3 regions of the Alkalihalobacterium sp. APHAB7 genome follow, and region 1 is predicted to be linked to each of the others. Evidence: a T-box and tRNA genes for the amino acid it is inferred to sense, from the RefSeq annotation. Region 1 holds a T-box; the other regions hold tRNA genes.

Region 1 (6,795 bases):
TTGTTAAGGGGGAAGAGATTACGCTAAAAGATATTCGTTCGTTATACAATGTACCTGACGAAAAGATCGCGATAATGGTTAAGAATTTTGTAAAAGAAGAAATCATGGTGTTAGAAGCGAAAAAACTGGGTATTGATGTTTCGGGTGAAATGGAAGGCATTGAATTAGCTTTTCCCTTTGACGACACTGAAAATGAAGATTTTTTTGAAAATCAAGCAGAGTATCTTAATATGACAAGCAGAGAATATTATGATGTTTATTTTAAAGAACGCCTCGAACGTAATGCCTATGTAAATAACTTAGTCAACGAAGTCTTAGATCTATCCCAATATGGAGTGGACGATACTGAGCTGCTCGATGAAAAAATCAACGAGTATATTAACGGTCTTCTGAATGAATATAAAGAGGAGATTGAGATTTTACTATAATGTACATGCAATGCATTGTGCTAAGGCCTTAGAGAGAGATCTTCTAGGGCTTTTCCTATGTAATAAGCAGCCAACAGTTAAAGAAACGAAAGAGAAGTTAATAGAAAAAATGAGCAGAGTCAACCAATCGAATGTTAAAGTATGGTATCGTAAAACATGAATTTTAGAGAAACTTGAGGTGGATATCATGCTTTTTATTGGTATGGCTATTATTTTATTTTTCTGCGGATGGGAATTTTCCAAATTAAGAAAACAAAATGAGAAAATCATCAAACAAAATTATTTAATCTTAAATCTTTTAGGTGAAATTAAAAATAAAAACAAGCAGTGATAAATTAGAGTTTAGTAGTGATTGAACAGTTGCATCGGCATTTGTTATTTAATTGGCTTATAAAAGCGATTTAATCAATTAAACACGCGATTAAGGGAGTAACGTTATCCGATTTGAATATTTTATTCGTACGTATGAGAAAAAGAATTTTGAGTCATAAAAAAAGAGTCTATTACTCTTCAACAAGTGAATGCGTTCATCCAAGAAGAATTATTTTTAAGATGTAGCCATAGAGCTGCAGTGGGGTGGCATAACGTAAGAGAGGAGAAATAAAGTGAGTAAAAATACAAAGAAACTATGGATTAGCCTATCCGTTATTTGCTTTATGATTGGAGTTGCCGTCTGGCTACCAAACATTCTTTTAGGGAAAGCTTATAGCTACTATCTTTTGACGTTTGTGATCAATCCAGTTGGTATTTTATTTGGATACCTGGGCAGAAGTAAGACAGCAATGATTAGCAATCTTGTGATGACGAACAGCTTTTTTATTCTGATGTTTTTCGGGTATTTAATTGCCGCTATTTTTGGAGGACAGCCATAAAAATTATGTGTAATAAGCGTACAATCCCAAATTATCCGATTTGGATGCTACCTGAGAAAATAACATCCTTAGAATAACGTAGTAAAATGAAACTTCTCCGGCATTTTTTCGTAAGTCATAATATACTTTATTGTTGAAGTGAAAGCTGTAGAAATAATGAATTTTACAAGATCAAACCATTCATTACGGAGGTGCGAATATTGATTTGGCTCATTGTTATAGGTATTGGGTTATTAAGCATTATTTATGTCGCTCTGGAGGTTGCAACTTACGAAGATCAAGGTAAAGGTGGCAGATATCATTTAAAGAAGTTTAAAAGTGCTCTGTTATGTGCCTTTGGGTTTGTTACAGTAGCTGGTCTTATCTTCTATGTGTTTTTTAATTGATTGTAAAAGATTTGGTAAACGAACAAACAAACCCTTCAATCATTAAGCGTATGGTCTGTCGAGAGGGGAAAAGAGATTGTGTATACGTACGATTCATTTGAAACGTTAGGAGTCTTTACATTGCTCAGACCGATTTATATTACGGTCTTGGTGATGTCTTTGCTATTATTTTTTATCATTATCATTCCGAAATTAAACACGAGATGGCTAAATGTTTTCGCTATTATTAGTTTGACAGTTTTGTTTATTTTATTTTCTGGTCTATTATTGTATTTTTCTGGAATTATTGTGGGCGAGATTGGTTTAGGAGGAGACGCTGTATCGTTTGATTTATTTTTAGCCATTCTCGTCATTGGAATCATAAACCTCGTCATTTATTTTTCAAAACGTGTAAGACCTATTAAACAATCTATTTAAACTACAGAGAATGAAACTGGAGGGTGAAATGGGATGAGGAAACGCACAAAAGCAGTGTTCATTTTTGTCACATTCATTGTTTTTATATATGCGATATTTGCAGTTGTAGAAACAGTACATCTAAGCTCCAAAACGGTTGAAGGAGCCTTCGAAAAATTCATTAACAATGACATTAACACTGAAGGTGTTCAGAATGAAATTGGTGATAAAGAATTTTACCAAAATGGTAATTATACATTTGTACCATTTGTAGTTGATGATAATGTTTCTTTAGTTCAGTTCGAAAAAGGGATTTTTGGTTGGAAACGAATCTATTATTCTCACAATAGAAATGAAGGATTATCATATTCAACAGTGGTTGATGAGTTAAAAGGAGATATTCTTATACACGGCGTCATACCAAAAGAAATAGTGACTCAAACCAAGATCATACAAGTTAATGGAATAGATGCGGAAATTATTTTGCTCAATGATATTTCTGGAATTTGGATATTGCTGGACAATAAAATTCAAGGTAATTTTGGTTCCATCCAAATAGAATTTTTAGATGAATTTGGAAATGTGATCGCTGAAATGTAAAAAGAAAACTATCCGGAATAACTTATAGGATCATTCGCAAAGGGAGACACAAAATGAACAAGCTTTGTGATTGTGTTTAGTAATCAATAATTTTGGGCTTTGTAGCGTGCGTGTTCTACAACCATTTCCAATCGAAATGTATAAAGGCCAACGGTTAGATATATCAGATATTGGAGAGCCTCCAGAAGTAAGGAGTGAATACCTAACGGGAATGTAGATCCTTACGGTGTGGTATAGATTTACTATTAATGACCTTGTTGCATTTCTTTATTTTTTTTGATAATATCGTTTCATAGCTAACGATTATGAAAATTCAAAAGGGGGTTTCGTTATTCATACATTTAATGATGAAGGGGAATTACTTCCTGAAGAGATCGATACGATTAACCTCTTAACTAAATTACCAATGGGTTCATTGAATTTGGATGCGATAGCTGTTGTAACCAACATCTACCGAATTGCACAAGGCTTAAGAAATAAAATGGAGCGAGAAGTTTTATCAGAGTATGGACTATCGTGGACATCTTTTTCACTACTTTATGATTTATGGATAGGCAATCAGGTTGAAACCAAAAAGTTAGCAGAATCAGCTGGGGTTACAAAAGCAACTATAAGTAATATCACGAAAACGTTAGAACGAAAAGAACTATGTTATCGGAAAGTAGACAATCGAGACAGAAGAATTACGTATGTCACAATAACCGATAAAGGTAGAAAAATTATGGAAAAATTATATCCTAGGTTTCATCAAGGTGAAGTAGAAATTGTCTCTAGCCTTTCCGTTGATGAACAAAAGAAAATCTCAGCCTTATTAAGAAAAGTCATTAAAGATAATCGTTTTTGAGAGTTACTAAATATTTTACAAGCTATGACGGGAACCCTAGTAGTCGTTATCTCCCTGTATCAGAGAGTCGGTGGTTGCTGCGAATCGACACAAAGATAACACGAATTACATTCCCTGAGCTTTCTTTGTTTAATAAAATGAGCAAAGGCGGACGAGCCGTTAAACGATTAAGTGGAAGATATCGATTCTTCAACAAGGGTGGTACCGCGTGCAAAACCACGTCCCTTATTTGGGATGTGGTTTTTTATATTCTATTTTGGAGGAATGAACAATGAATGAAGTGATGAAACAACTAACAGAAGAACAGTTAAAAGAAGTAAACAGGCAAATGTCCATCTATACGCAAGGTGTGCAAGAAATTATACCTGTAGAAGACCTAGAAACGAAAGTCGCAAAATCTGTACTGGAAAATCGACCACTGAAAATTAAATTGGGATTAGATCCTTCCGCTCCTGATGTTCATCTTGGTCATACTGTCGTATTAAAGAAGATGAGGCAGTTTCAAGAGAATGGACATATTATTCAATTGTTGATTGGGGATTTCACGGGCAAGATTGGTGACCCGACAGGAAAGTCCGTTGCGAGAAAGCCATTAACGGATGAAGAAGTGAAACACAATGCAAAAACATACTTTGAACAGTTTGAAAAAGTAATGGATATGGATAAAATTGAACTTCATTACAATTCGGAGTGGCTATCCAAGCTGAATTTTGAAGATGTTATTCAATTAGCAGGAAAAATAACAGTAGCAAGATTAATGGAAAGAGACGATTTTGAAGAACGAATTGCTCTTGGAAAGCCGATATCACTGCATGAATTTTTCTACCCATTAATGCAAGGCTACGATTCAGTTGTATTAGAATGTGACATTGAACTTGGCGGGACCGACCAACACTTTAACATTTTAATGGGAAGACACTTTCAAGAGAAGTTTGGAAAAGAAAAACAGGTAGCGATACTCATGCCTTTACTCGAAGGACTTGACGGTGTGGAAAAGATGTCGAAATCAAAGAAAAACTACATTGGAATTGATGAGAATCCACAAGAAATGTACGGAAAAGCGATGTCGATACCAGATGAATTAATGAAGAAATACTTCGAATTAGTGACAGACTTTTCACCGGATAAAATGGAATCGATTCAAAAAGATATGGAGTCTGGTGAACTACACCCGAGAGATGCAAAAATGCTTTTAGGCAAGACGATTGTTCGGATGTACCACGGAAAAGAGGCAGCCGAAAAAGCAGAAAAGCACTTTGTGTCCGTTTTTCAAAAAGGAGCAGTTCCTGATGAAATGCCAGTCGTAGAGTGGAAAGGCAAACTAGAAGTACCAGCCTTAGATTTTCTAGTAGAATTAAATTTATTGAGTTCAAAAAGTGAAGCTCGTCGGATGATTGAGAACCGAGGAGTCAAACTAAATGGAGAAAAAGTTGAAGATACAGGGTTTATAGTTCCTATTACCGAGGGATTAATTGTACAAGTTGGGAAACGAAAGTTTGCAAAGATAAAAATGTAATAGGTCTGACAAAGGTGCAACTATCGGTTGCACCTTTAAAATTTCTATGGTGATTTTTATATTATAACGATGCTTTAAGGAGGATTAACGACTTTTCATATTGAAAGTAATGTGAGGTCAAGTAGTGTAGTTGAAGAAGTGAAAAGGACATACATAGATTTATAGCAGAGTATAAATATAGACAGAGGCAATGCACTGGGGTTGGGCTCTTTGGCATTTTAGGGTACTGAGAGGCCGTTATTTGTGAACAAATCAAGGTTTCGCGGGTGTTTGAGCACTCAGAAGCCCTTATTTGTTGAAAATGCAGTGACTTACACGAGAATGCAGGTAAATAAGGTCTTTTCAGGTCCACTAAATTCAAAAACCAAGCATAATTTTGTAAATAAGAGCCGCTGAGGTCCACTAAAATAAAACTGAACAGTAACGAACTCGAGAGTGTGGAGCCAGCAGGAGTTTTATAGAGTCATAACGATGATTGAAATTAAGCAGCGGATTTGTTGTATTGGAATATGAAGGAACCCCTTATTATGTATCTAGTTATTCAGGCTTTGAAAGTACCCGAGATAAAGAGACGCAGTAAATCAGTGCTTTACTAATGAACTTGAATGGGGAGGGGATCTCATGACCTATGATGATCAAAAGAAAACAATTACTACTAGAAGGCTGCTGTTAAGGTTGTTTCAAACATCTGATGCTGAAGCGGTTACTAAACTTTGTAATAATTATAATATCTATAAAAATACATTGTATTTACCGTATCCATACGTAAAACAGGATGCATTATCATGGATGGAACATCATCTTGAGAATTTCAATGCTAATAAATCTTATGAATTTGCGGTTACAGATAAGGAAACAGGAGAATTATATGGGGCTATAGCGCTTTCTCACAACCAAGCGTTTCATCATGGTGAAATCGCCTACTGGATTGGTGAGGAGTATTGGGGACATGGGTATGCGACAGAAGCTGCTCAAGCTATATTACAATTTGCATTTAAAGAAAAGCAATACCATAAAGTATTTGCTCGTTACTTTCAGTCCAATCCCGCTTCCGGAAGAGTGCTCCAGAAATTAGGCATGAAACAAGAAGGGATATTAAAAGAACACGTGATAAAAGAAAACCGCTACGAAGATCTGGTGTATTATGGGATTATTCATTCGTAGGTAGATAAAGGCTGACTCGATGTAGAATGGTTTCCAATGGTTAGAATATTTGGTTGACCCAACTGGACTTGGTCTTGGACTTATTCAAAAAAGTAAATATGATGCTATCCATGCGTTAATGAACAACTAGCAATCCTTCGAGAAGCAGGGATTGCTCTTTTCGTTAGGGTACGAATAGATGAAATAAATAAATATGAAACCTTTATCAGCATACAGACGTAAAGGTAATAAATGCACTTTTGGAATAGTATCGTTTTAGGGGAAGGAGACCTGATGATGAGATGCATAATAAATTCGTTGTTCCTATTGATAATTGCAATTGTATTATTGGGTTGTCAATCAGATGCGGTCCAATCTGGGACTGTACAACCTCCGTTTGATGCTGTTCCAGCAGAATTTGAGTTTAGACAGTTTCAACTACCTCAAGATTGGGATGTTGTTATTCTTTCAGAGCACTTTCCGGTAGAGTCAATTGCTCCAGGAGGTGTTAAATATACTGAAAACGCGAACGAAATTAGAATGCTTTTTGGAGAGAAGAGCAAAACGAATGAAGTCAATTTAACTGAAATTAACGAAGCGGAAGAGGAAA
Region 2 (6,795 bases), on a different contig from region 1:
CAAGCGGTTAAGACACCGCCCTTTCACGGCGGTAACACGGGTTCGAATCCCGTACGGGTCACCATTGTTTCTAAAAATATTTAGCAGCAATCGTTTTATGGAGGATTAGCTCAGCTGGGAGAGCACCTGCCTTACAAGCAGGGGGTCGGCGGTTCGATCCCGTCATCCTCCACCATAATTATTCCGTATTATCACGGGGTGGAGCAACGATCAAAACATCATCTGTATACTTTCTTATTACCGCGGGGTGGAGCAGTCTGGTAGCTCGTCGGGCTCATAACCCGAAGGTCATAGGTTCAAATCCTATCCCCGCAACCAAAATAATTAGTACATTCAATTTGACATATTACTTAGGTGATAATATAAGAAGTTTTTTAAAATATCAATTTAAAAGTGGTCCCGTGGTGTAGCGGTTAACATGCCTGCCTGTCACGCAGGAGATCGCGGGTTCGATTCCCGTCGGGACCGCCATTATATTTTCTTATTAGAGGGTTGAGAGAAGCGAGAAGTTCGAGAAGACAACTGAACGAACGTCGGATTGTATGTTGATACATGAGGACGTGAGTGAAGGAAGAGGACGAAGAAATACGAAGCTTATCACAGACCGAATAAGGCTCGGTAGCTCAGTCGGTAGAGCAATGGACTGAAAATCCATGTGTCGGCGGTTCGATTCCGTCCCGAGCCACCATTTATGTTGGAGGGGTAGCGAAGTGGCTAAACGCGGCGGACTGTAAATCCGCTCCCTGAGGGTTCGGCGGTTCGAATCCGTCCCCCTCCACCATTCCTAGTTATAGGGGCATAGTTTAAAGGTAGAACTACGGTCTCCAAAACCGTCAGTGTGGGTTCGATTCCTACTGCCCCTGCCAGAAAAACATTTTATTATGGCGGTTGTGGCGAAGTGGTTAACGCACCGGATTGTGATTCCGGCATTCGTGGGTTCAATTCCCATCAGCCGCCCCATTTTTAAATTATAAAATTTTTATTGGGCTATAGCCAAGCGGTAAGGCAACGGACTTTGACTCCGTCATGCGTAGGTTCGAATCCTGCTAGCCCAGCCATTTTGCGGAAGTAGTTCAGTGGTAGAACATCACCTTGCCAAGGTGAGGGTCGCGGGTTCGAGTCCCGTCTTCCGCTCCAATAAATCGTCTGCTTTGCCGGGGTGGTGGAATTGGCAGACACACAGGACTTAAAATCCTGCGGTAGGTGACTACCGTGCCGGTTCAAGTCCGGCCCTCGGCACCATAATGCGCCCTTAGCTCAGCTGGATAGAGTGTTTGACTACGAATCAAAAGGTCGGGAGTTCGAATCTCTCAGGGCGCGCCATTTTAATACGGGAAGTGGCTCAGCTTGGTAGAGCACCTGGTTTGGGACCAGGGGGTCGCAGGTTCAAATCCTGTCTTCCCGACCATGAAGTTTAAACTTCATTAGGGCCTATAGCTCAGCTGGTTAGAGCGCACGCCTGATAAGCGTGAGGTCGGTGGTTCGAGTCCACTTAGGCCCACCAGATATTATTCCACAGTAGCTCAGTTGGTAGAGCAATCGGCTGTTAACCGATCGGTCGCAGGTTCGAGTCCTGCCTGTGGAGCCAAGTATTGGCCCGTTGGTCAAGCGGTTAAGACACCGCCCTTTCACGGCGGTAACACGGGTTCGAATCCCGTACGGGTCACCAATTTCTAAGAGATTTTTAGAAGCAAGAAGTTCGAGGAAGTGAAGTCCTGAGGAACAGATCGTATCTAAATACGTGAGTACCGGAAGGGCAAAACTGACGAAGAAATTCGTAGCTTATCAAAATCTTAATGGAGGATTAGCTCAGCTGGGAGAGCACCTGCCTTACAAGCAGGGGGTCGGCGGTTCGAGCCCGTCATCCTCCACCATTATGCCGGTGTAGCTCAATTGGTAGAGCAACTGACTTGTAATCAGTAGGTTGGGGGTTCAAGTCCTCTTGCCGGCACCACTTTAAACTTCAAGAAAAGCTACGCAGTCTATTGCATAGCCAGTTTAAATGGGTAATAAATAAGAGTACCCATTTTTTATTTTGGGAGCCATTAGCTCAGTTGGTAGAGCATCTGACTTTTAATCAGAGGGTCGAAGGTTCGAGTCCTTCATGGCTCACCATTTTTTAGTTTTTGCGGGTGTGGCGGAATTGGCAGACGCGCTAGACTTAGGATCTAGTGTCTTTGACGTGGGGGTTCGAGTCCCTTCACCCGCACCATTTAAAATATAAAGTATTTCAATACATATAAAAAAGGAATTATCTCCATGGAGGTAGTTCCTTTTTTGTCTTAGTGCTTTAGTCTATTAAAGGTGCCTGGTACCATAAAAGGAGTGGCATTATAAGTGGTGATATATTGTTTAATCTAGTTGTTTGGCCGGGGGGCCATTTGGATGTTTGCGTAGTTTAGATTCAGTAAATAGGTTAGGATAACTATTACCTTGAGTAATATTTGGTGGGGGTTGGCCTACCGGGTGCATGGCATGAATATAATCTAGTACTGCTTGAATATCCTTTTTAGTAGCCAATTGACTTTGTTCGTCCAAGATGAGGCCGAGCTGCCCGCTGACTTCAACGGTTGCCCATTTGACTTGGCTAATGTGTTGAACATTGGATTGACGTAAGCGCATTTCTAATTGATCGATAGTTAATCGCAATTTCTTTAAATTTTTAGTATTGATTACACCATCTTCGATAACAACCATTGATTTACCGGTAAAAAAGCTTTCTACTTTATTCGACTTCACTTGAAGAAATTCAATAAAGATTAACGTAAGAACGAGTAAAAGTGCAATTAAAAAGGTGATCCAAATGTTTCGTTCGCTAACAGGCTGAATCATTAAGTTTCCAATAGAAATCATTATAACTGTCTGGGAGACCGTAAGCTGAGAGATTGATTTTCTGCCCCCAAGGCGTAAGATCATAATACCAACAAAAACAATGATTATCGCTTTCCATACCCAATGGAAATCCAAAACAATCCCTCCTAACTTTTTCTAAGGGTACTGTGGATAGCTTATGCAAAAATAGCAAAATATACACTAGTAGAGGTGAGAACAAGATGTCATTAAAATTAAGAAGAGGCTTATGTTATTTGGTGGGGTTGTTTATTTTAGCCGTTGGAATTACGTTTACGATTATTTCAAATCTTGGCGCTGGAGCTTGGGATGCGTTAAGTGTCGGCTTATCGGTTCGTTTTGGCTTGACCGTTGGTACTTGGGTCATATTAATTGGGGTCATCCTCATTATAGTGAATGCCCTTATATCTTGGTCACGTCCTGAAATTCATTCATTGCTAACCGTTGTTATATTAGGCTATTTTATTGATTTTTGGCTATTGATCGTTTTTCAAGACATTCGCTTAAATGAGTTGCCCATACAATCCGCGGTATTATTATTGGGGGTTACGTTAATGGGCCTTGGCATATCCACCTATCTGCAAGCTGATTTTGCTATCATTCCGATTGATCGATTAATGTTAAATCTAAAACAATTGTTGCGATTGCCCTTAATGGGAGCGAAGACGAGTGCAGAAATTATTGCATTAGTTGCTGCACTAGTTGTAGGAGGACCTATAGGAGTGGGAACGATCATCGTTACATTAAGCATCGGTCCACTGATTCAATTGTTTTATAAAAGAGTAAAGAGAATAGTTAGCGTTTAAAAGAAGAGGCTTCGAAATGAAGTCTCTTTTAGATGGATAAATTTTTATAGATTGAAAAAACTAAGATCAAATCGCACAGCTATAGAAAGAAGGAGGAAAAGTCGATGCGAAAGGTATCGCTATGTGTTTTAGTTTTATTCTTATTGATGTTGTTCCCGTTAAATGGTTTAGCAGAAGAAAATAAAGGGGAAGAAACTAAAGCTCAAATCCCTGATTACGTATTAGATATTTCCAAAGATAATACGTATCCAAACCCTACACAAGACCTTCCTTATTTACAACCGAGTGAATTAACTCAGGAGCTTTTGGATTCTTCAGAGGTTGAAATAACAAATCCTGAACTCATTCGATTATTAAACGAATCATCGATTAGTAATTCAAAGACAGCCTTGTTATTTAAAGCTTCCATTTATTTAGGGCAGTGGCCCCTAAATTACGAATCCGGTGAGACAAATGTGAATTGGGAATATAATAAAGTGAATACCAATTATGTGGATAACCGGGGCGGTCGCTCACCTCAAAAATTAACTTATACACAAGAACAACAAAAGAAAATTTCAGGTGGATTAACAGCTGAAGTTCCAAACAGTGAAGAAGTGAAAAAAATGATGATGATTAAAGCTGCTGAAAAAACAGGCTTACCATTGGCTTTTGACACGATCATAGGTTACGGAACAAAAAAAGGACAAGTTTATAAAATTGCCCCTAAAAATGTTGGCTATTTATATGCGTATGTACCAGCAGCCAATGAAAAAGGAAAGGTTACCTATGGGGAAGTGTATTTAACAATTAAGAACGGGAAAAGAAAGGTTGAAGTTAAAAATGTGACTCAACAAGGAATTGGGGCGTGGATACCAGTTCAAGATCATTTAGGCTTTAAATTTTACACTTCAAACCAACCACGTTAAAACAATTTATAAGCATAGACAAAAGGAGTGCTACTAAGCACTCCTTTCTTCAGAGATTGGATGTCTTATTTCTAAAAGAAACATTTTGATAGTAAGTATCCTTAACCAAAATGTTAGGTCCTAAGCATTTAACAGCTGGACAATGGCAATTTAATTCATCAGCTATGGCAGATGAGTTCCACGTTTTGTATGCTTGTTCTAATGAAGTCGTTTGAATGTTTCCTAGTGGTGGAGCATCACCGAAATCGGTCACAATGATGCTACCATCAAAGATATTCACATTTAACCGAGAACGTCCATCAGGATCATTCCGAACCGTTACATTTTTAGCGGCATATAAACGTTTTAAGAGCTCGAGATCCTCTTCATTAGTACTGCATGCATAAAAAGGAAGGGTCCCAAATAACATCCATATATCGTCGTCTTTACGGTAATCGAGCAAGCGATGGACAGCAGACCGAATATCTTCTAGTGTGGCTACCTGTAGACTGCTTGCAAAATCGCTTGGGTACATCGGATGAACTTCATGGCGCTGACAGCCCATATCAACAATTTGTTGATGAATTGCTTCTAGGTGCGGCAATGTTCGTTTATTGATCATGGTTTCAGCTGAAACCATGACTCCAGCTTTCGTTAATGCCTTTGCATTTTCAATCATCCGTTCAAAATAGTTGGCACGCTGTTGATAACTAGGTTTTTTCTCCATGACAGCAAAGCCGATATCCACAAAATCATCCACACTTCCATAGTTATGAGAGATATGAAGAACATCTAAGTATGGAACAATCTTCTCGTACCTTGCTAAATCAAGGGTAAGGTTGGAGTTTATTTGCGTCCGTACACCGCGCTCATGTGCATATTTTAATAGTGGAACCACGTAGTCATTAACTGATTTTAAAGACAGCATCGGTTCGCCACCAGTAATACTTAATGCTCGAAGGTGAGGAACTTCCTCTAACCGCCGAATGAAAACGTCTAAAGGTAATGGATTAGGATCTTTGGACGTTAAGGTGTAACCGACTGCACAGTGTTCACAACGCATGTTACAAAGCGTTGTTGTCGTAAACTCTACGTTCGTTAAAAGCGGCTTACCAAATTCCTCTATATCTAAATAAGCTTCCCAAGGATCATAAGATGGTTTAATTTGTAACTTTTTTTGCTCAATCAAGTTAAGTAACTCCTTTAATTGATGATTCATATCCTTTAATGATAACTGAATTAGAGAAATAGCAAAAGAACTATATTGAAAATAGATTGAATTGCCAATACTACTACTGTATGAACAAGTCTTAAGAGTATCACAAACGTAACTGATTTTCTTGAGTGTCTTTCATATTTTTGTTAAAGTTACGATGACATGAACTAAAGGAGAGAGTAGACATGGGTGGAGCAGTAAACGATAAAAATGAACAGTTAAATTTTTTAAATCAAAAAATACAAATGATTGGTGATCTTTTAGATAATATCGATCCTGAAGATACAACTGTAGAAGACATTGATCGTATTCTAGACATGCTCGATCAATTAGAGGGTAAATGTAAAGTATTCCGCCATTCTTGGGAATCAAAAGGAGCGGAGTAAGTTGTTTTTATATTTTATTCGCCATGGTGAATCAGAAGGAAATAAATTGGGAATTATCCAAGGAACAAAAGACTTTTCTTTATCGGAATTAGGTCAGGAACAAGCAAATTTAGTAGCTCGTTATTTCGAGAAACAACATCTCGATTATATTTACAGCAGCGATCTTACACGAGCTTATGAAACAGCAACTGCTATTGCCAACCGAAAAGAACTAACCGCGCATAAATGGGAAAAGTTAAGAGAAATTAATTTAGGCCCTTTAGAAGGGAAAACACGTCAAGAAATCTATACTCATTATCCAGAAGTAAAAGAGCATTCCATCCTTACTTCTGGAGTTGAGGGGACTGAAAGTATTGAGGAAATTACGGCTAGATGTCAGTATCTGCTCGAACAAATGAAATGCGCTCATGAAGGAAAACACGTAGCTTTAGTCGCTCACGGCGGATTAATTAGTATAGCCCTAATGTACATACTTTTAGGAGAACAATGGCATATGCATCACAGGCCATTTCAAATTGAAAATACGAGCATTACATTAGTAGAGTTTAAGAGGAATAGAAAGCCACTTATTCATTATATTAATAGGACGGCGCATTTAGAGGTTGATCCTCTTCAACAAAATCATTCATTACTGGATAAAGAGGCATAAC
Region 3 (6,795 bases), on a different contig from region 1:
ATGCAAAAGCGGCACGTCTTGTGCCGCTTTCTCTTATTCTGATAATCCCATTTCTGCTCGAACTACATCCGCAATTTCATTTACAAAATGTTCACAAAGCTCCTCGGTTTTAGCTTCAACCATTACTCGCACTAACGGCTCTGTTCCTGATGGACGAACCAGTACTCGCCCATGACCAGCCATTTCTTCTTCAACTTTCGCAATCACTTGAGAAACTTTTTCATTTTGTTGAACAGCATCTTTATCTGTTACTCGAATATTAACAAGTACTTGTGGGTATTTTTTCATTTCTCCTGCAAGCTGAGATAACGGTTTACCCGTTGCTTTAACGATATTAACTAATTGCAGGGCAGATAGCATACCATCTCCAGTTGTAATATGGTCAAGGAATATAATATGACCGGACTGTTCGCCCCCAAGGTTATAACCGCCTTTTCTCATCTCTTCCATAACATAGCGGTCACCTACACCGGTTTGTTTTGTTTCAACACCAATTTCCTCAATACCTTTATAGAACCCTAAGTTACTCATAACTGTTGATACGACTGTATTATGTTTCAACCAGCCTTGCTCTTTCATATACTTTGCACATATAAACATAATTTGATCGCCATCTACAATATTTCCTTTTTCATCAACAGCAATTAAACGATCTGCATCCCCATCAAATGCTAAACCAAGATGCGCACCCTTATCAACAACTAAAGACGCGAGTGCTTCTGGATGTGTTGAGCCTACGCCAGCATTAATATTAATACCGTTTGGGGAAGTACCCATGGTGTAAATGTCAGCTTCTAAATCAGCAAATAGATGCGGTGCTAGAGATGATGCAGCGCCGTGGGCACAATCCAAAGCTACTCTTAAACCTGCGAAATCCTCTTGCACTGTTTGCTTTAAAAACTGAAGATATTTTTGGCCGCCTTCAAAGTAATCATTGACCTGGCCTAATTCTGAACCTACTGGTCGAGGTAACGTATCTTCTTGATCTAGGAGTGTTTCGATTTCCTGTTCTTGAGTATCTAATAATTTAAATCCATCTGGTCCAAAAAACTTAATCCCATTATCTGCGACTGGATTATGAGAGGCTGAAATCATAATTCCCGCTTGGGCACTCAAAGCTTTTGTTAAAAATGCAACCCCTGGCGTTGAAATAACGCCTAGACGCATAACCTCTGCACCGATAGAAAGTAATCCAGCCACGAGTGCACCTTCCAGCATTTCACCGGAAATTCGCGTGTCGCGCCCAATTAGTACTTTCGGTTTCTGTGTATTTTTAGTTAATATATACCCACCAATACGACCTAATTTGAATGCTAACTCTGGTGTTAATTCCGTATTGGCTACACCACGCACTCCATCAGTTCCAAAATATTTACCCATCAATAATCTCTCCTTCAATAAATCCCTTATTGATCTTCTTGTTCATTTTCCTCGACTATGATTAACGCTTTTTCAGTTGCTGTTAAAAATAACAAGTTTTGTGGTCCGACTACTTGTAAATCGACTTCATGTTCTCCTGGAGAAAGTTGATTTATATCAACAAATACTTGTATATCTCCTCTACTTACTTTATCTAAAAGGACACGCGAGCCTTTTAGAATCACATCAGTAACTTGATTTTCAGGAGTAATAACTTCAGCTGTATATCCTTCAGCCATCCCAGTAATCTCGATTGGTATTTCTTCTAAGATTAATGTTTCTTCTATGCTTAATTCAATGGTTACATTAATGATCTCAGGATCTACCTTCTCTACTCCTCGGGGCTTTGGCACATTTAATTGAATAGTTTGGCTTTGTGTAATCTCACTTAAGTCTAAATTAATCCCTTCAATTAAGGAAATGTTGTTTAGAACATCTTGTGGTCCGAAAATTGTAACGACTTTTGGATCTACAGTCAACGAATTTATACTTAAACCTTCAGGAAGTTCCCCTTGTTTAGATACCTTTATCGGAACTTCTTTAAAGGGACTTGTAATCGGAATGCGAACATCAACAACAGAAGGTTCAACATCAAGATGTAGTTCATTCCCAAAGTGATCATAAAGCTTTACAGGGCCACTTTTTTCAAACGTTTCATCTGCCCCTTTTACATCAATATATACTTTAGCAATAGCAACTTGGTCAATAAACTCTTCAGCTGCAGTAACTTCAACGTTAACTGGTGTTACAATTGGTGTGCCAATGGAGTACCCTTCTTCCACTTCGTCTCTATTCACTAATTCGACTTCTACTGGTAAGGAGACGGTTTTCTTTTCTTGTAGTACAACCCGTACAAACTTCGGAACGATTGAAACCGTAACATCATTTGGAAAACCTCGATGTTCAACGCTAACATTATGCACACCGGCCTCTAAGTCGGTTAAATCAACAAACACCTCATACGAAGGTCGAGTAAACTGAAAAAGTGTAATTGAACTTTGTGGTCCTTTTAAATTGACTTGAACACTTTCTGCCATCTCAGTCACCGCAAATCGTTCTGTATCATAAATAGCTGTAACGTCAACTTCCTCAAGTGTGTATGTACCAGGACTAACAGGAGGCAAGACCCCTGCTGGTTGATTGTAAATATTATCGTAATTGACCATCATAAAAAGCATTAGGGCGATGAAGAATGATATTATTTTTACAAACCAAGGACTATTTATAAACTTATCCATTTTTCTTACCTCCCCATTGCCAGCGAGAGGCCGAAGTTGATTTCGTTTCAATAATTAATTCTTTTTCTAATAGGTGTCGTAACTGTTCTTCATTTAAATCTCGGTGCAATTCTCCATTTTTCGTTAGAGACACATTCCCCGTTTCTTCTGATACCACAATCGTGATACTATCTGTAACTTCACTAATTCCAAGTGCCGCGCGATGTCGTGTACCTAATTCCTTTGATATAAATGGATTTTCAGATAAAGGTAGATAACACCCTGCAGCTAAAATCGCATTTTCTTTAATAATTACTGCGCCATCATGTAAAGGAGTGTTAGGGATGAATACATTAATTAATAACTCTGAAGTCAATTTAGCATGCATGCCAATTCCAGTTTCCACATAGTCGTTCATTCCCGTTTCTCTTTCGACTGAGATCAGAGCACCGATACGACGCTTAGCCATATAACTTGCAGCTTTTAAAATAGCTTCAATTGACTTTGTGGCTAACTCTTCTTGTGGAGCATTCGTTCTTGAAAAAAATCGTCCTCTCCCTAACTGCTCTAGTGCTCTTCTCAATTCCGGCTGGAATATAATAATAATGGCTAGCAAACCGTAAGTCACCGTTTGTGTCATCAGCCAATGAAGCGTATGTAAGCCGAGAATATTACTTAGGAACCAAACAGCCAAGATCACTGTGATTCCCTTTAATAACTGAACAGCTCTCGTCCCTCGAATAACCATAATAAGCTTATAAATAACATAGGTGACCAATAATATATCAACGATACTGCCTAAATGTCTAAGAAATTGAATTTCACCGTCAGGAAACATGCTTGTATCCTCCAAACATTAGTAAAACGTAACTATGCTATATAAGTAGCCTTTTCATTATATCACAAAGAAATACCTTTCAAATTTATAGTTTTATATTAAAACTATAACACTTTCTATAAATTCCTTAGTTCTCTGTTTCTCCATCAAAAACATTAATTACTTCTAACAAAAACTCTTTTATATGATACCAAGTCCAATCTAACACTTGATTAATTTCCTTGATTTCCCCACTTACAGAACCAGCAGACGCTAAATATTGTTCACTATTAATAAGCAATATACTGCCATTTACCTCACCTGCTACTTCAAGCTTTCCATTACGAATCGTTAAGTCGCCTTCAACCACTTCACCTTCTGGTACAACGACTGTCCCGGTTTCTTTGTCAATTTGAAAATTCCCGGCACCAGAAACCATGAGTTGTCCTTCTTGAAGATTCCAAATAGAAACAATACTCGACGACATAAAGACTAAGAATAGAGCAGCCGCCACTAAAAAAGGGTGCCGTCTGATCCATCTCTTCCAAACCCGTGATGTCGCCTTTTTATTTTCTGGTAAATGCTTTAAAACATTAGCTGTAAAATCATTCGGTGCAGAAATATGTGAAGAACTCTGGACAAATGCAATGGTACGTTTTAGTTCATTATAATGTTCATTACAAACTTCACACTTGTTTATATGTTCATATAGTTCAGCTCGTTCTTTTTCAGAAGCTTCACCATCGAAGTACTTATGCATTAAAAGTACATATTGGCGCTCACAAGCCATCCTAAATCCCCCTTTATTTATTTCGCATTCTCTTTCTTAATGCTTCTCTCCCTCTATGTATACGTGTCTTTACCGTTGAAACAGGTAAATCTAAGATGTCACTAATTTCTTTTAGGGAAAGGTCTTCGATGTATTTGAGTATGATCGCCGAACGATACTTCGGAGGAAGGTGATTAATCTCATCCTGAATCCACTCTTGCATTTCTATCGTTACCACTTGCTCCTCTGGTAGATCTTGATCTGCAGCAATTTGTGATTGGACCGTTAATCCCTCACTACCAGAAATAGGATCACTTAAAAAATAGTCTGGTTTTTTCTTTCGTAAACGGTCAATTGAAAGATTGGTCGTAATTCTAAAGAGCCATGTCGAGAATTTTCGCGATGAGTCATAGCTTTCAATATTCGTGTATGCACGTAGAAAAGCTTCTTGTGCGATATCTTGTGCTTCATGCACGTTCCCTACCATTCGATAGGAAAGTTGATATACTCTATCTTTAAATAATTCTACTAATTCTCCAAATGCCTGTTGATCCCCTTTTTTAACTTCTTTGATTAGTTGTTGTATAATTCTATCCATTTCTATTCCCTCCGCTTAGAGTGCGGTTAGTTTATTTACGAACCACATAAGAAAAAGTTTCACGTTATTAAAACTTTTTCTTAAAATATACTACCTATTTTACCATTTTTATTTGGGAATAGAAGGAAATATAGAATAATAGTTTATTAAAAACAAAAAATCCTTAGATATGATATCTAAGGTTACAGTTATAGCTTTGGTGGAGCCTAGCGGGATCGAACCGCTGACCTCCTGCGTGCAAGGCAGGCGCTCTCCCAGCTGAGCTAAGGCCCCATATTGGAGCGGGTGATGAGAATCGAACTCACGACATCAGCTTGGAAGGCTGAGGTTTTACCATTAAACTACACCCGCAGGTTATTCACTTTACTTCTGCAAAATGGTGAGCCATGAAGGACTCGAACCTTCGACCCTCTGATTAAAAGTCAGATGCTCTACCAACTGAGCTAATGGCTCGAATGGCTGGGCTAGCAGGATTCGAACCTGCGCATGGCGGAGTCAAAGTCCGGTGCCTTACCGCTTGGCTATAGCCCATCCTAATCAAATGGTGGAGGGGGACGGATTCGAACCGCCGAACCCTCAGGGAGCGGATTTACAGTCCGCCGCGTTTAGCCACTTCGCTACCCCTCCAGCTAAACTTATAAGGTTGTAAATGGTGCCGGCGAGAGGACTTGAACCCCCAACCTACTGATTACAAGTCAGTTGCTCTACCAATTGAGCTACACCGGCATAATGGTGGAGGATGACGGGCTCGAACCGCCGACCCCCTGCTTGTAAGGCAGGTGCTCTCCCAGCTGAGCTAATCCTCCATTAAGATTTTGATAAGCTACGAATTTCTTCGTCAGTTTTGCCCTTCCGGTACTCACGTATTTAGATACGATCCGTTCCCTCAGGACTTCACTTCCTCGACCTTCTTGCTTCTAAAAACCTTTTAAAATTGGTGACCCGTACGGGATTCGAACCCGTGTTACCGCCGTGAAAGGGCGGTGTCTTAACCGCTTGACCAACGGGCCATAAATGACTCATTCATACTGACAAAAAGTATTATAACAAAATCATTCTATTATATGCAACCCTTTTTTTATACTTTTTCATATTTGCCACAAGTAATTTTTCCCGTAATAAAACCAAGGTCTAACCAAAGAAGTGCATTCATACTTGGAACTAAATAAATCTCTCGAATTCCATACTACATTGCAAACTGTTACATAACAAAAAACTTTCCATTTCGGAAAGTTACCATCTTACTAGATATGTACGCTGGAGCTTCCAAGCGGACTCGAACCGCTGACCCCTTCCTTACCATGGAAGTGCTCTACCGAACTGAGCTATGGAAGCAAAGTGGCTCCACAGGCAGGACTCGAACCTGCGACCGATCGGTTAACAGCCGATTGCTCTACCAACTGAGCTACTGTGGAACGAGGAATAAAAAAAAGGCCTAGCGACGTCCTACTCTCACAGGGGGAAGCCCCCAACTACCATCGGCGCTGAAGAGCTTAACTTCCGTGTTCGGCATGGGAACGGGTGTGACCTCTTCGCTATCGCCACTAGACTTTACGAATTTTGATAAGCTTAGAATTTCTTCGTCAGTTTTGCCCTTCCGGTACTCACGTATTTAGATACGATCCGTTCCTCAGGACTTCACTTCCTTGAACTTCTTGCTTCTGAAAATCCTTATTTAGTTGAGAGTGGTTCTCTCAAAACTGGATAATGGCTAGATGAATTCAACGCTTTATTATTGTCTAGCTTCAATGCCTAGATTTTTGGGTCGTTTCACTTCTTCAGTTGAAGTTACCACTTCGCCTTCTGAAGCGCAAGCGCCTGCAAATCTGAACAAGGCATTTCCGCCTTTCATATTTGGATAAGTCCTCGACCGATTAGTATCTCTCAGCTCCACGTGTCGCCACGCTTCCACCCGAGACCTATCAACCTCATCATCTCTAAGGGGTCTTACTTACTTAACGTAATGGGAAATCTC

Evidence for each region. The T-box of region 1 lies ahead of tyrS (tyrosine--tRNA ligase). A T-box ahead of a tRNA ligase gene usually reads a tRNA of that ligase, here a tRNA-Tyr.
Region 2: it has a tRNA-Tyr gene. The T-box ahead of tyrS (tyrosine--tRNA ligase) is inferred to sense a tRNA for this amino acid. The anticodon was not compared.
Region 3: it has a tRNA-Tyr gene. The T-box ahead of tyrS (tyrosine--tRNA ligase) is inferred to sense a tRNA for this amino acid. The anticodon was not compared.

The regions. Positions count from the first base shown of each region.
Region 1 is NZ_JBLWFS010000040.1:3,009-9,803, reverse strand. Features, by position in the region: gene ACNSTQ_RS21720 (hypothetical protein) at 1-428, shown strand, start outside; gene ACNSTQ_RS21715 (hypothetical protein) at 616-759, shown strand; gene ACNSTQ_RS21710 (hypothetical protein) at 1,034-1,300, shown strand; gene ACNSTQ_RS21705 (hypothetical protein) at 1,501-1,686, shown strand; gene ACNSTQ_RS21700 (hypothetical protein) at 1,765-2,103, shown strand; gene ACNSTQ_RS21695 (hypothetical protein) at 2,137-2,682, shown strand; gene ACNSTQ_RS21690 (MarR family winged helix-turn-helix transcriptional regulator) at 3,089-3,526, shown strand; T-box leader at 3,542-3,755, shown strand; gene tyrS (tyrosine--tRNA ligase) at 3,798-5,042, shown strand; gene ACNSTQ_RS21680 (GNAT family N-acetyltransferase) at 5,664-6,206, shown strand; gene ACNSTQ_RS21675 (hypothetical protein) at 6,483-6,795, shown strand, end outside.
Region 2 is NZ_JBLWFS010000008.1:161,145-167,939, reverse strand. Features, by position in the region: tRNA gene ACNSTQ_RS10825 (tRNA-Glu) at 1-64, shown strand, start outside; tRNA gene ACNSTQ_RS10820 (tRNA-Val) at 100-175, shown strand; tRNA gene ACNSTQ_RS10815 (tRNA-Met) at 242-318, shown strand; tRNA gene ACNSTQ_RS10810 (tRNA-Asp) at 396-471, shown strand; tRNA gene ACNSTQ_RS10805 (tRNA-Phe) at 613-688, shown strand; tRNA gene ACNSTQ_RS10800 (tRNA-Tyr) at 697-781, shown strand; tRNA gene ACNSTQ_RS10795 (tRNA-Trp) at 793-866, shown strand; tRNA gene ACNSTQ_RS10790 (tRNA-His) at 885-960, shown strand; tRNA gene ACNSTQ_RS10785 (tRNA-Gln) at 984-1,058, shown strand; tRNA gene ACNSTQ_RS10780 (tRNA-Gly) at 1,063-1,137, shown strand; tRNA gene ACNSTQ_RS10775 (tRNA-Leu) at 1,154-1,242, shown strand; tRNA gene ACNSTQ_RS10770 (tRNA-Arg) at 1,247-1,323, shown strand; tRNA gene ACNSTQ_RS10765 (tRNA-Pro) at 1,332-1,408, shown strand; tRNA gene ACNSTQ_RS10760 (tRNA-Ile) at 1,428-1,504, shown strand; tRNA gene ACNSTQ_RS10755 (tRNA-Asn) at 1,513-1,588, shown strand; tRNA gene ACNSTQ_RS10750 (tRNA-Glu) at 1,595-1,669, shown strand; tRNA gene ACNSTQ_RS10745 (tRNA-Val) at 1,799-1,874, shown strand; tRNA gene ACNSTQ_RS10740 (tRNA-Thr) at 1,879-1,954, shown strand; tRNA gene ACNSTQ_RS10735 (tRNA-Lys) at 2,040-2,115, shown strand; tRNA gene ACNSTQ_RS10730 (tRNA-Leu) at 2,129-2,212, shown strand; gene ACNSTQ_RS10725 (DUF421 domain-containing protein) at 2,353-2,967, opposite strand; gene ACNSTQ_RS10720 (YczE/YyaS/YitT family protein) at 3,054-3,656, shown strand; gene ACNSTQ_RS10715 (YfkD family protein) at 3,761-4,564, shown strand; gene yfkAB (radical SAM/CxCxxxxC motif protein YfkAB) at 4,614-5,732, opposite strand; gene ACNSTQ_RS10705 (SE1561 family protein) at 5,945-6,145, shown strand; gene ACNSTQ_RS10700 (histidine phosphatase family protein) at 6,147-6,794, shown strand.
Region 3 is NZ_JBLWFS010000029.1:42,211-49,005, forward strand. Features, by position in the region: gene glmM (phosphoglucosamine mutase) at 34-1,380, opposite strand; gene ACNSTQ_RS19915 (YbbR-like domain-containing protein) at 1,407-2,657, opposite strand; gene cdaA (diadenylate cyclase CdaA) at 2,650-3,474, opposite strand; gene ACNSTQ_RS19925 (anti-sigma factor family protein) at 3,602-4,243, opposite strand; gene sigW (RNA polymerase sigma factor SigW) at 4,257-4,820, opposite strand; tRNA gene ACNSTQ_RS19935 (tRNA-Ala) at 5,018-5,093, opposite strand; tRNA gene ACNSTQ_RS19940 (tRNA-Gly) at 5,098-5,171, opposite strand; tRNA gene ACNSTQ_RS19945 (tRNA-Lys) at 5,198-5,273, opposite strand; tRNA gene ACNSTQ_RS19950 (tRNA-Gln) at 5,277-5,351, opposite strand; tRNA gene ACNSTQ_RS19955 (tRNA-Tyr) at 5,363-5,447, opposite strand; tRNA gene ACNSTQ_RS19960 (tRNA-Thr) at 5,471-5,546, opposite strand; tRNA gene ACNSTQ_RS19965 (tRNA-Val) at 5,551-5,626, opposite strand; tRNA gene ACNSTQ_RS19970 (tRNA-Glu) at 5,756-5,830, opposite strand; tRNA gene ACNSTQ_RS19975 (tRNA-Thr) at 6,079-6,155, opposite strand; tRNA gene ACNSTQ_RS19980 (tRNA-Asn) at 6,160-6,235, opposite strand; rRNA gene rrf (5S ribosomal RNA) at 6,254-6,369, opposite strand; partial or broken rRNA gene ACNSTQ_RS19990 (23S ribosomal RNA) at 6,675-6,795, opposite strand, start outside.